DNA from 3 places in the Xanthomonas medicagonis genome. Region 2 is predicted to be linked to each of the others. Evidence: riboswitches for the same ligand, from Rfam matches in the RefSeq annotation. Region 2 holds a riboswitch; each other region holds the start of a gene.
The links. A riboswitch is a leader RNA that binds a small molecule or an ion and turns the genes downstream of it on or off. The one in region 2 is predicted to bind cobalamin.

Region 1: another riboswitch for cobalamin. It lies ahead of metE (5-methyltetrahydropteroyltriglutamate--homocysteine S-methyltransferase); the one in region 2 lies ahead of btuB (TonB-dependent vitamin B12 receptor).
Region 3: another riboswitch for cobalamin. It lies ahead of AB3X07_RS21840 (ribonucleoside-diphosphate reductase subunit alpha); the one in region 2 lies ahead of btuB (TonB-dependent vitamin B12 receptor).

The regions. Positions count from the first base shown of each region.
Region 1 is NZ_CP162488.1:5,091,390-5,094,625, reverse strand. It holds gene metE (5-methyltetrahydropteroyltriglutamate--homocysteine S-methyltransferase) at 1-1,414, opposite strand, end outside; cobalamin riboswitch at 1,628-1,881, opposite strand; gene AB3X07_RS21710 (winged helix-turn-helix transcriptional regulator) at 2,309-2,704, opposite strand; gene AB3X07_RS21705 (aromatic alcohol reductase) at 2,846-3,236, shown strand, end outside.
Region 2 is NZ_CP162488.1:4,605,672-4,608,907, reverse strand. It holds gene btuB (TonB-dependent vitamin B12 receptor) at 1-1,756, opposite strand, end outside; cobalamin riboswitch at 1,870-2,088, opposite strand; gene AB3X07_RS19465 (TfoX/Sxy family protein) at 2,252-2,665, opposite strand; gene AB3X07_RS19460 (GAF domain-containing protein) at 2,673-3,155, opposite strand.
Region 3 is NZ_CP162488.1:5,127,227-5,130,462, forward strand. It holds gene AB3X07_RS21840 (ribonucleoside-diphosphate reductase subunit alpha) at 1-1,406, opposite strand, end outside; cobalamin riboswitch at 1,586-1,809, opposite strand; gene AB3X07_RS21845 (hypothetical protein) at 2,149-2,439, opposite strand; gene AB3X07_RS21850 (hypothetical protein) at 2,546-3,085, opposite strand.

The sequences.
Region 1 (3,236 bases), 490 kb from region 2:
GCTCGGTCTCCGCGGCCAGAAACGCGTCGTATGCGGCATCGTCGAGCTTGCCGGCCTTGTGCTGCGCGCGCGCCTGCCGCACCTGTTCGGTCTGGGGGAACGAGCCGATCGTGGTGGTCGGATACAGCGGCAGCCGCAACGCCGCCTGCTGCGCCTGGCGGCGCTGCGTATACGGCGACTGCCGACGGCCGGCATCCTCCGTTAGCGCATCCACCCGCCGTGCCACCTCGGCGCGGTGCACGCGGGTGGAGGCGCGACGGCTGGCCAGCGCATCGCGCGCCTCGGCCAGCGCGGCCTGCGCCTGCGGTTGATCGTCCAGCGCATCGGCCAGGGTGCGCAGCTCCTGCAGCTTCTGCCGGGCGAAGGCCAGCCAGCCGATCAGTTCGCGGTCCAGCTTGGTTTCCTGCTGCAGATCCACCGGCACGTGCAGCAGCGAGCACGACGGCGCCAGCCACAGCCGCTCGTGGCCGACATGGCCGGCGGCGTAGCGGGCCAGGGTCAGCGCGTTGTCCAGCGGCGTGCGCCATACGTTGCGGCCGTTGACCAGGCCGGCCGAGAGCACGCGCCCGGCCGGCAACGCCTGCAGCACCGCGTCCAGCTGCGCCACGCCGCGCACCAGGTCCACGTGCACGCCGTCCACCGGCAGCGCCATCGCCAGGTCCAGGTTGTCGCCCAGCTCGCCGAAGTAGTTGGTCAGCAGCAGTTTCGGCCGTGGCGCCTGCGCCAGGAAGGCGTAGGCGCGGCGATACGCCTCGCGCGCGGCGTCGTCCAGGTCCAGCACCAGCGCCGGCTCGTCCAACTGCACCCAGCCGGCGCCGGCCGCATGCAGGCGTTGCAGCAGTTCGGCGTACACCGGCAACAGGCTGTCCAGCAGCGCCCAGCGATCGCTGCCGTCCACCGTCTTGGACAGCGCCAGGAACGTCACCGGCCCGATCAGCACCGGCCGGGTCTGGATGCCCTGCGCCTTGGCTTCCAGGAATTCCGCCACCGGCTTGTCGCCGCGCAGGCGGAAGGGTTGGTGCTGGGCCAGCTCAGGCACCAGGTAGTGGTAGTTGGTGTCGAACCACTTGGTCATTTCCAGCGCGTGCAGGTCCAGCCCATCCTGTTGCGTGCCGCGCGCCATCGCGAAGTAGCCGGCCAGCGGATCGGCATCGGCCAGCGCCCGGTAGCGTTGCGGGATCGCATCGAACAGGAACGCGGTGTCGAGCATCGCGTCGTACAGGCTGAAGTCGTTGCTGGGCGGCACGTCCACCCCGGCCTCGCGTTGCAGCCGCCAGTGGCGCTGGCGCAGGTCGCGCGCCGTCTCCTGCAGTTGCGCGCCGTCGATGTCGCGGCGCCAGTAGCGTTCCAGCGCCTGCTTGAGCTCGCGCCGCGCACCGATGCGCGGGAAGCCCAGGTTGGTCACGATCGTCATGTTGCGTTTCCTCATTGCGTTCATAGGCATTGAGGAACGAAGGAACCGCGCGCCGCGCGTCCCGTTCGCAGGGACCGCCCGCCACGCCAGCGACCTTCGCCCCCGCGGGCGAACCGGCGCCCCGCGGGCAGGCGGAGGCGCGTGACGCGGCGCGGGGCCACGGCACGGCATCCGGCCGCCTCCCCGCGGAGGCGCCAGGTCGAATCGGAGGACGCACGGTCCTCCGGCCGGGGCCGGTATTCGGGCTGATGGACACGCGCACCGTCTCGGCTGCGCACCTACTGTCCGTCGCTTCCCAGGCCGGCATGCGCCGGCCCAGTGCCATTGACGGAGGTCGTTTCCATTCACCGCTGCGGGGCAGCTCCGGAATGGGCTGGCGCTTGCGGCGCCAGCCGTCACCAGATTCCCGTTTAAATTCATCCCTTCATCCGAATGAAGCGATGAATACCTTCGGCGAGCGCACGATAGGGCGGATGCGAGCAGCGGTCAAGCACCCGCGCCACGCGCTGTGCCGGGATCACGCCAGGGGTGAGCCGGCGTTCCTGGTCTCAGGTATCGGCCTATACGGATCGCTTGATTGCGCCCGGCATGGTGTGCGGCGTAGTGGGGCAGCTTCGTCGCGGACGTGCAGAACCGCGTCGTGACCGGTCCCTTGCCCTATCTTGCCGGGGCCGGCAACGATCTGGGCGTCGATGCATCGGCGGCCCGGTGCCCGGCATCACCCGCGCTTCGGCCTGATCACCTGCGCTGCGGTCATCTACGTCTCCACCGATCCGAATGCCATGCCCGCGGCCTGGGTGAACCACTCCACAGCAGGCCACGTCTTTGCAGCCGACGTGCACGAGCGTGAGAGTGCCCACGCCAACGGTAGCGACCGCGCGAACAACGTCAGCGCTACGCCAGGTCTTCCTTGGATGCCGTGCGAGCAGATACGTTGTCCGCGTGCGCCGCATCGAACGCCTGGCGACATGTGCGGAAGTCTTCGGCCCGCTCGACGACCCAGGTCCACATGGGAATCATCAGGATCAGCAGGTCCTTGCCCAGTGGCGTGATGGTGTACTCCACGCGGGGCGGAACCTCTCCGAAATCGTGCCTGCTGATCAATCCATCCCGCTCGAGGTGACGAAGGGTCCGTGTCAGCATGCGCTGCGTGATTCCCCGCATCCGGCGCGCCACGTCGGCATGACGCAGCGTTCCGTATACGCCAAGCGCGTGAATGATGCCGAGGGACCAGCGATTTCCCGCATGCGACAGCACCTCGCGACGCAAGCCGTCGTCGTCTGCACTCATGCCATCGCATATCGATTGAGAGTGCTGCAGCAGCTCCTCGGAACTCATGACTGGAGCGATCGGTATCATGCGTGTGCCTTCTTATGCGCTGTCTGCACGGGAGGCAGAATCGGCGCCATCGTACACACACGTGGTCATCCGATGTCCTCCCAACAGCACAGTGCACCCTCCAGGTCCATCCTGGTCCTTGGCGCCGGCGAGCTTGGCTTGCCGGTCATTCGCAACCTCGCCCGACTCGCGCAGCAGCACCCTGGGACTCGTGTCAGCGTCATGCTGCGGCAGGCGTCCATCGACTCCCAACTGCCAGAAAAACGCGAAGTGGTGGAAGAACTTCGCGCGCTCGGCGTCGAACGCGTCGCCGGCGATCTGGTCGCCGCTTCCGTGGACGAACTGGCGGCCGTGTTCTCCCGGTTCGACACCGTCATCGGCTGCACCGGATATGCCGCTGGCCGCGATATGCCGATGAAGGTTGCCCGCGCCGCAGTCGCATCGGGGATCCCGCGCTACTTCCCCTGGCAATTCGGCGTGGACT
Region 2 (3,236 bases):
TCCAGTCCGGCGCGAAGGCGTACTCCACGCGCAGGTCGACGGTGCCGTAGCCGGCCAGACGCGTGCGGTTGGCCGCGTCGTCGAAGCGGTGGCCGCTGCCGAACGCGGTCACGCCCAGCTTGACCGGGCCGAAGCCGCGGTCCACGTCCAGCCGCGCGGTGTTCTGCGCGCGCCGCGCCAGCCAGTTGTCGCGGTTGGCGCCGTCGCTGCGGTTGCGCGGGTCGGTGTGGCTGAGCTGCGCCGACAGTTCCCAGCCGGCCAGATCGGCGTAGCCGGTCAGTTCGGCGCCGCGGATCCGCGCCTCGTCCACGTTGACCGGCAGGAAGGTGGCGGCGTCGTAGGAAATCAGGTCGTCGACGCGGGTCTCGTAGACGTTGAAGGTCCAGTTCCAGGTATCGGCGTACTGCGCCACGCCCAGGTTGCCGCTCTTTGACTTCTCCGGCTTCAGGTCCGGGTTGCCGGAGAACGGGAAGTACAGGTCGTTGAAGGTCGGCGCCTTGAAGCCGGTGCCGATGCTGGCGGTGAGCTTGAAGCCGCCGTCCAGCGCCAGGCCCCAGCCGAGGCTGCCGGTGGTGTGCTCGCCGAACTGCTCGTTGTCGTCGCTGCGCACGCTGGCCTGCACCTGCTGCGCGCCGAAACGGCCCTGGTACTCGGCGAACACGCCGGTGTTGTCGCGCTCGTCCACGTCGAACGCGGTGGTGCCGGTGACCTGCTCGCGCTGCCAGTCCACGCCGGCGCTCAGCAGGTGGCCGTCGGCCAGGCCGAAGTCGCCCTGCAGCGCGGCCGTGTCGCGGCGGCTGTCGAAGGTGCTGACGAAGCTGCGGGTGTCGCTGCCGGCGGCGTGGTAGTAGCTGTCGGCCTTGTCGGTGTTGCGGCCGACCTGCGCGGCCAGGTGCACGCGCTCGGATGGGGTCCAGTCGAGCTTGCCGCCGAACACCTGCTGGGTGTTGTCGGCTTCGTTGCCGGCGAACAGCGCATCGCCGTCGTATTCGTTGCGGCTGTCGATGTTCAGCGCCTGGCCCTCGATGCGCAGGGTGTCGCTGAGCGCATAGCCGGCGCGCGCGCTGAGCGAGACGTTGCGGTAGCCGTCGCGGTCCGGCTCGTCGACGAAGCAGCCGGCGAACAGCGTGGCCGAGCCGTTGCAGGCGTTGATGCCGTCGGTCTTCTGGTAGCCGCCCTGCACCGACAACCAGCCGCGCTCGCCGCGGTTGCTGAAGCCGGCGCTGGCCTGGCGCAGGCCGTCGCTGCCGGCGCCCAGGCTCAGGTTCTGCTGCAGGCCCTGGCCGCCGTGGCGGGTGAAGATCTGGATCACGCCGCCGATCGCATCGGAGCCGTACAGGCTCGAGCGCGGGCCGCGCACGATCTCGATGCGCTCGATCTGGCTCAGCGGCAGATCCTGGAACGCGGCCAGGCCGGCGCTGGCCGAGCCGATGCGCACGCCGTCCACCAGTACCAGCACGTGGTCCGATTCGCTGCCGCGCAGGTTCAGCGTGGTCAGCTTGCCCAGGCCGCCCTGGTTGGAAATGCCGATGCCGGCGCGGCCCTGCAGCAGTTGCGCCAACGAGGTGGCCTGGCTGCGCTCGATCTCGGCGCGGTCGATGACCTGCGCCGGGACCACGCTGTCCTCCACCGAGATCTGGGTACGGGTGGCGGTGACCAGGACCTGGTCCAGGTCGGTGGCGGCATCGGCGGCGAGCGCCAGCGAGGGCAGGGACAGGGCGGACGCGATCGCGACCGAAAGCAGGCGGGACGACATGGGTGGCAACTCCGGCGCGCGGCGGCGCGCTGTGACGGCAAGGGAGTCGCGAACGGAAGGTGCAAGCGGACGGCGCCAAACGCGGCGCGGCACGCCGCGACGCCCTCCGCATCGCAACCAGTGAACTGCAAGGCCGGTCTCCGGGCTGGCGATCTGGGAGCCGAAACTCCCGGCTGCGACGCCTTCCCATGCCCAAGGCACAGTGGCGCAAGTCGTCAGCGCGGATCGCTTACCGTTGCGGGGGCAGCGCCGGCCTTGTCGCAAGACGCACCGGCTTCCCGTTTCAACCTGCAGGCCGGGGCCGGCAGGTCACCTTGAAGCGGCGCGATTGTACGCGATTGCCGGGGCGTGGCGCCGAGTGCGGCCGGATCGCGCCGGCGCTTGGGGGCTGGTGGCGCAAGAGGCCAGGGCGGAGATGCGCTTGCCCGGGCCTTGCGGCGGCCTCGCTGTGGCGAAGCCGCCGCCGGTTGTCGCCGATAGCACGCGGTGCGCGGATCAGTCGTCGTCGCGCTCGCCGGCATGGTGGTCGGCGTCGAACGCATGGCCGCCGAACGGGGCGTCGTCCGTAGACGGCGCATCGCCGCCGTCGCCGTCGCGATCGAAATGGGTGGTCGCCACCGGTCCGGCCACCGGCAGCCCGCGCTGCGCCGGCAGTTGCGCCGCCGCCAGGTCCAGCTCGGCGAGCAACTGCGTGCGCCGCGCCTCCGGCAGTTCCTGCCAGTGGCAGCCGGTCAGCGCGCCCTCCAGCGAGTACAGCAGGTTGAGGCTGGGCTTGAAGCCGGCGCGCTTGACCTTCAGGAAGGCGCCGACCGCCCCGGCCGCGGCCAGGTCCTGCTGCGTGCGCAGGCCGACCTGGCGCAGCCAGGCCGCGCTCTTGGGACCGATGTTGCGCAGCTTTTCGGTGCTCATCGCCGGCTCACTGCAGGCTGTCGACGAAGACCCGGGCGATCGCTTCCAGGCCGCGCTGGTCGTCGGCATCGAAGCGCGCCAGATCCGGGCTGTCCAGGTCGAACACGCCGATCAGGGTGCCGTCGCGCTGCAGCGGCACCACCAGTTCCGAGCGCGAGGCCGCATCGCAGGCGATATGCCCGGGAAACGCCTCGACGTCGTCGATGCGCTGGGTCTGGCCGGTGCTGGCCGCGGCGCCGCACACGCCCTTGTGCAGCGGGATGCGCACGCAGGCCGGCAGGCCCTGGAACGGGCCGACCACCAGTTCCTTGCCGTCGTAGAGATAGAAGCCGACCCAGTTCAGCCGCGGCAGCGCGTGGTACACCAGCGCCGCCAGGTTGGCGGCATTGGCGATGCGGTCGGGCTCCCCGGCGACCAGGGCGCGGGCCTGATCGAGCAACTGGGCGTACTGTTCCGGCTTGCTGCCGGTGAGCGTGGAGGAAGCGAACATCCGGCGAGTCTAGCAGCGGCTGCTCATGGCTTGGGCGCCAACGCGGTCGCTATCGCCGACTGCGGCGGCGCTGACGCGGCG
Region 3 (3,236 bases), 520 kb from region 2:
ATGAACGGGTTGCCGGTCTCCAGCTGGCTGACCATGATCCGCTTGAACATGTCGATGGCCTTGACCACCTTGCGGCCGATGCGCTCATCGGCGACCACTTCCTCGTACTTGGCGCGGAACGTGCCTTCGCCGCGCTTCTCGTCGAAGAAGTCCTGCAGGTACCAGCCCTTGACCTCCTTCACCTCGTGCGGGTCGAACAGGTACCACTCGCCGCGGCGCTCGACCGCTTCCATGAAGATGTCCGGCACGCACACCGCGGTGAACACGTCGTGCGCGCGCAGGCGCTGGTCGCCGTTGTTCAGGCGCAGGTCCAGGAACGCCTCGATATCGCGATGCCAGATGTCCAGGTACACGGCGATGGCGCCCTTGCGCTGGCCGAGCTGGTCCACCGACACGGCGGTGTTGTTGAGCTGCTTGATCCACGGCACCACGCCGCCGCTGGAGTTCTTGACCCCGCGGATCGCCGAGCCGGAGGAACGCACGTAGCCCAGGTAGGCGCCGACGCCGCCGCCGTGCTTGGACACGCGCGCCACGTCGGTGTTGGAGTCGTAGATGCCCTGCAGGCTGTCGTCCACGGTATCGATGAAGCAGCTCGACAGCTGCCCGCCGATCTTGCCGGCGTTGGCCAGCGTGGGCGTGGCGACGGTCATGTACAGGTTGGACAGCGCCCAGTAGGCCTCGCCGACCAGTTGCATGCGGCGCTCGCGCGGCTTCTCGTCCTGCATCAGGTACAGGGCGATGGTCAGCCAGCGCTCCTGCGGCAGTTCGTAGACCTTGCGCGAGGTGTCGGTGGCCAGGTAGCGCGTGGCCAGCAGATAAAGGCCGTTGTAGGCGAACAGCTTGTCGCGCTCCGGGTCGATCATCCTGCCGGCTTCGGCCAGTTCGTCCTTGGAGTAGTTCTTGAGGATGTCGATCGAGTACACGCCGCGGTCGGCCAGGCTCTCCTGCAGGCCGACGTAGGAGCCGTACTTCTCGCCGGCATCGTAGAAGCGGTTCTTGCTGGCGCGCTTGTACAGGCGGTGCAGGTACAGGCGCGCGGCGAAGTACTCCCACTCCGGGGTGGCGATGTCCACGCGCGACTCGGCCTCGCGGATCAGGTAGTCGACCATGTCGTCGGCCGACAGGCTTTCCTTCTTCTCGACGAAGGCGAAGGCCTTGCGCTCGTAGTCCGCCACGTCCAGTTGCGGGAACTCGGCGTGGATCCGGTCCAGGGTGCGCTGCAGGCGCGAGCGATCGAAGGCCATGCGGCGGTTGCCGCCGTCCTTGACGATCCAGGTCACGGCGCGCTGGTCGTTGCTCGGCTCGCTGGCGGCCACGTCGGGCTGCGCGGCGGCGGCGGCCGGCGTGGAATCGACGTCGGCGGCGTCGAGGGGGGCGGCGGCCGGCAGGCTGTGGGTCTGGCTCATGAAGGTCTCCAAGCGTGGTTGCACCGGCTGCCCGACCCTCGCAGGCAGGCTCCGACCGGATCAGCAGCGTGGGGACGCGGTGTCGCAGCGACCGCGACGGCGCAGGCATGCGGCCTGCGGGCGGTCACCGCTTCACCGACCCTCTCCCCCCGGAGATTCAACGGTCGGCGCCGCGCTGTGTGCATCGCGCGGCTGTCGGCAGGTCTTCGGGCTGATGGGCGGCGGCCGATGGCCGGTGTCCTAGCCCGTCGCTTCCCAAGGCGGGACGCCTCAGTGCGGGTGACGGGTTCGTTCCCAATTACCGCTGCGGGGCAGCGCCGGACTGAGCGCCTTTGCGCCGCACCGGCTTCCCTTTTGATCCCGCAGCCTGGTGGCTGCTGGAACCGACCACCACAAGATAGTGGGGTACCTGAGCGTCGTCAACGCTAAATGTAGTCGTAAATGCGCAAAGCCAAGCGGGACAACCGTTTGCCGCAGGGACCCCGCAAATCCCCGCTACGGCGCGCCGGATCGGACAGGAAACGGCCGCAGCGCCCATGCCGCAAGGGCCTGGGCGCGCCTATCGGCGGCCGCCCGCGCATCGCGGTGCGCGCCGATCTGCGCCAACTGCGCGGGGAGCGGGCCACCGCCACGCCGGCAGCGGGCGAACGGTCGCCGCGCGCGGCGCCCCTGCAACCCGGCGGCGCCGGCCGTTGCACGGACTTGGGTTGCAGGCACGATGCCGCTGTCGCGCCGCGCCGGCTCAGCGCGAGCGCTGGCCGGCCTGCTGCCTGGCCTGCTGCACCGCCGCGCGCAGTTCGTCCGGCGACAGCTGGCCGTCGTGATTGCGGTCCAGCGCGTCGAACCGCTTGGCGAGGCGCGGCAGCGACGCCTCGGCTTCGCTGCGGCTGATCAGGCCATCGCCGTTGGCGTCGGCGGCCTTGAGCTTTTGCTGCAGTTGCTCCTTCTGTGCGGCGCTCGGCGCGGTCTGTGCGGCAGCGGTGCCGGCCAACAGCAGGCTGCACAGCAGCCCATGGGCAATGCGTGTCTTCATGGCGGTCTCGGATAGGGGGTGGACGGAAGAGTGGCGACCCGGGCGAGGAACCGACGCGGCGGACTGGCCGACGCGGGGGCGGGCGCCACGCCAGGGGTGTGGCCGGCTACGGACGGCAGGCCACGACCTCGCCAGCGGCGTTGGTGCAGGTTCCGGTGTGGGTGACACTGCCGTCGGCGACCGTGGTCGAGCCCTGGTAACTGCCGCCGTTGGCACCGCTGGCACTGGTCTGGCGGCTACCGGTGACGCTGCCATCGGCGCTCCTGGCGATGCTGCCGCTGCTGCTGGCGCTGCCACCGTTGGCGGTGGTGACGCTGGCGCTGCCCTGGCGGCCGGCGCTGCCGTCGGCGTTGCGGTAGGCACTGGACTGACGCGCGGCCGCCGCGCCGTTGGCGCCGCTCGCGGCCGCACTGCGGCTGTTCGAGACGTTGCCCTGGCCATCGGCCTGCCACTGCCGCGCGCGGGTCCGGCTGCCGTGGGTGCCGCTGGCGCTGGCATTCACCGCGGCACTGCGGGCGCCATCGACGTGACTGGCGGTGCGGGTCCGGGTGCGCTCGCGCGCCTGTGCAGCGGGCGCCGCCAGCGCGGTCAGGCCGCTGATGGCCAGGGCGAGCAGAAGAAGCGAAGTGCGGGGCGAGAGGGTCATCGTCGTTCTCCGTGGAGCAGCGCAGCGCTGCGGTGGAACCACGGTAGGCCGCTTGCAGGCGCCAGGTGCGGCGTTTCGGCCAGCGGATGTTTCCGCGCACGGCGGCGGAAACATCCGCTTACAACTTCCGTGCGCCGGGCATTGCCGTGCG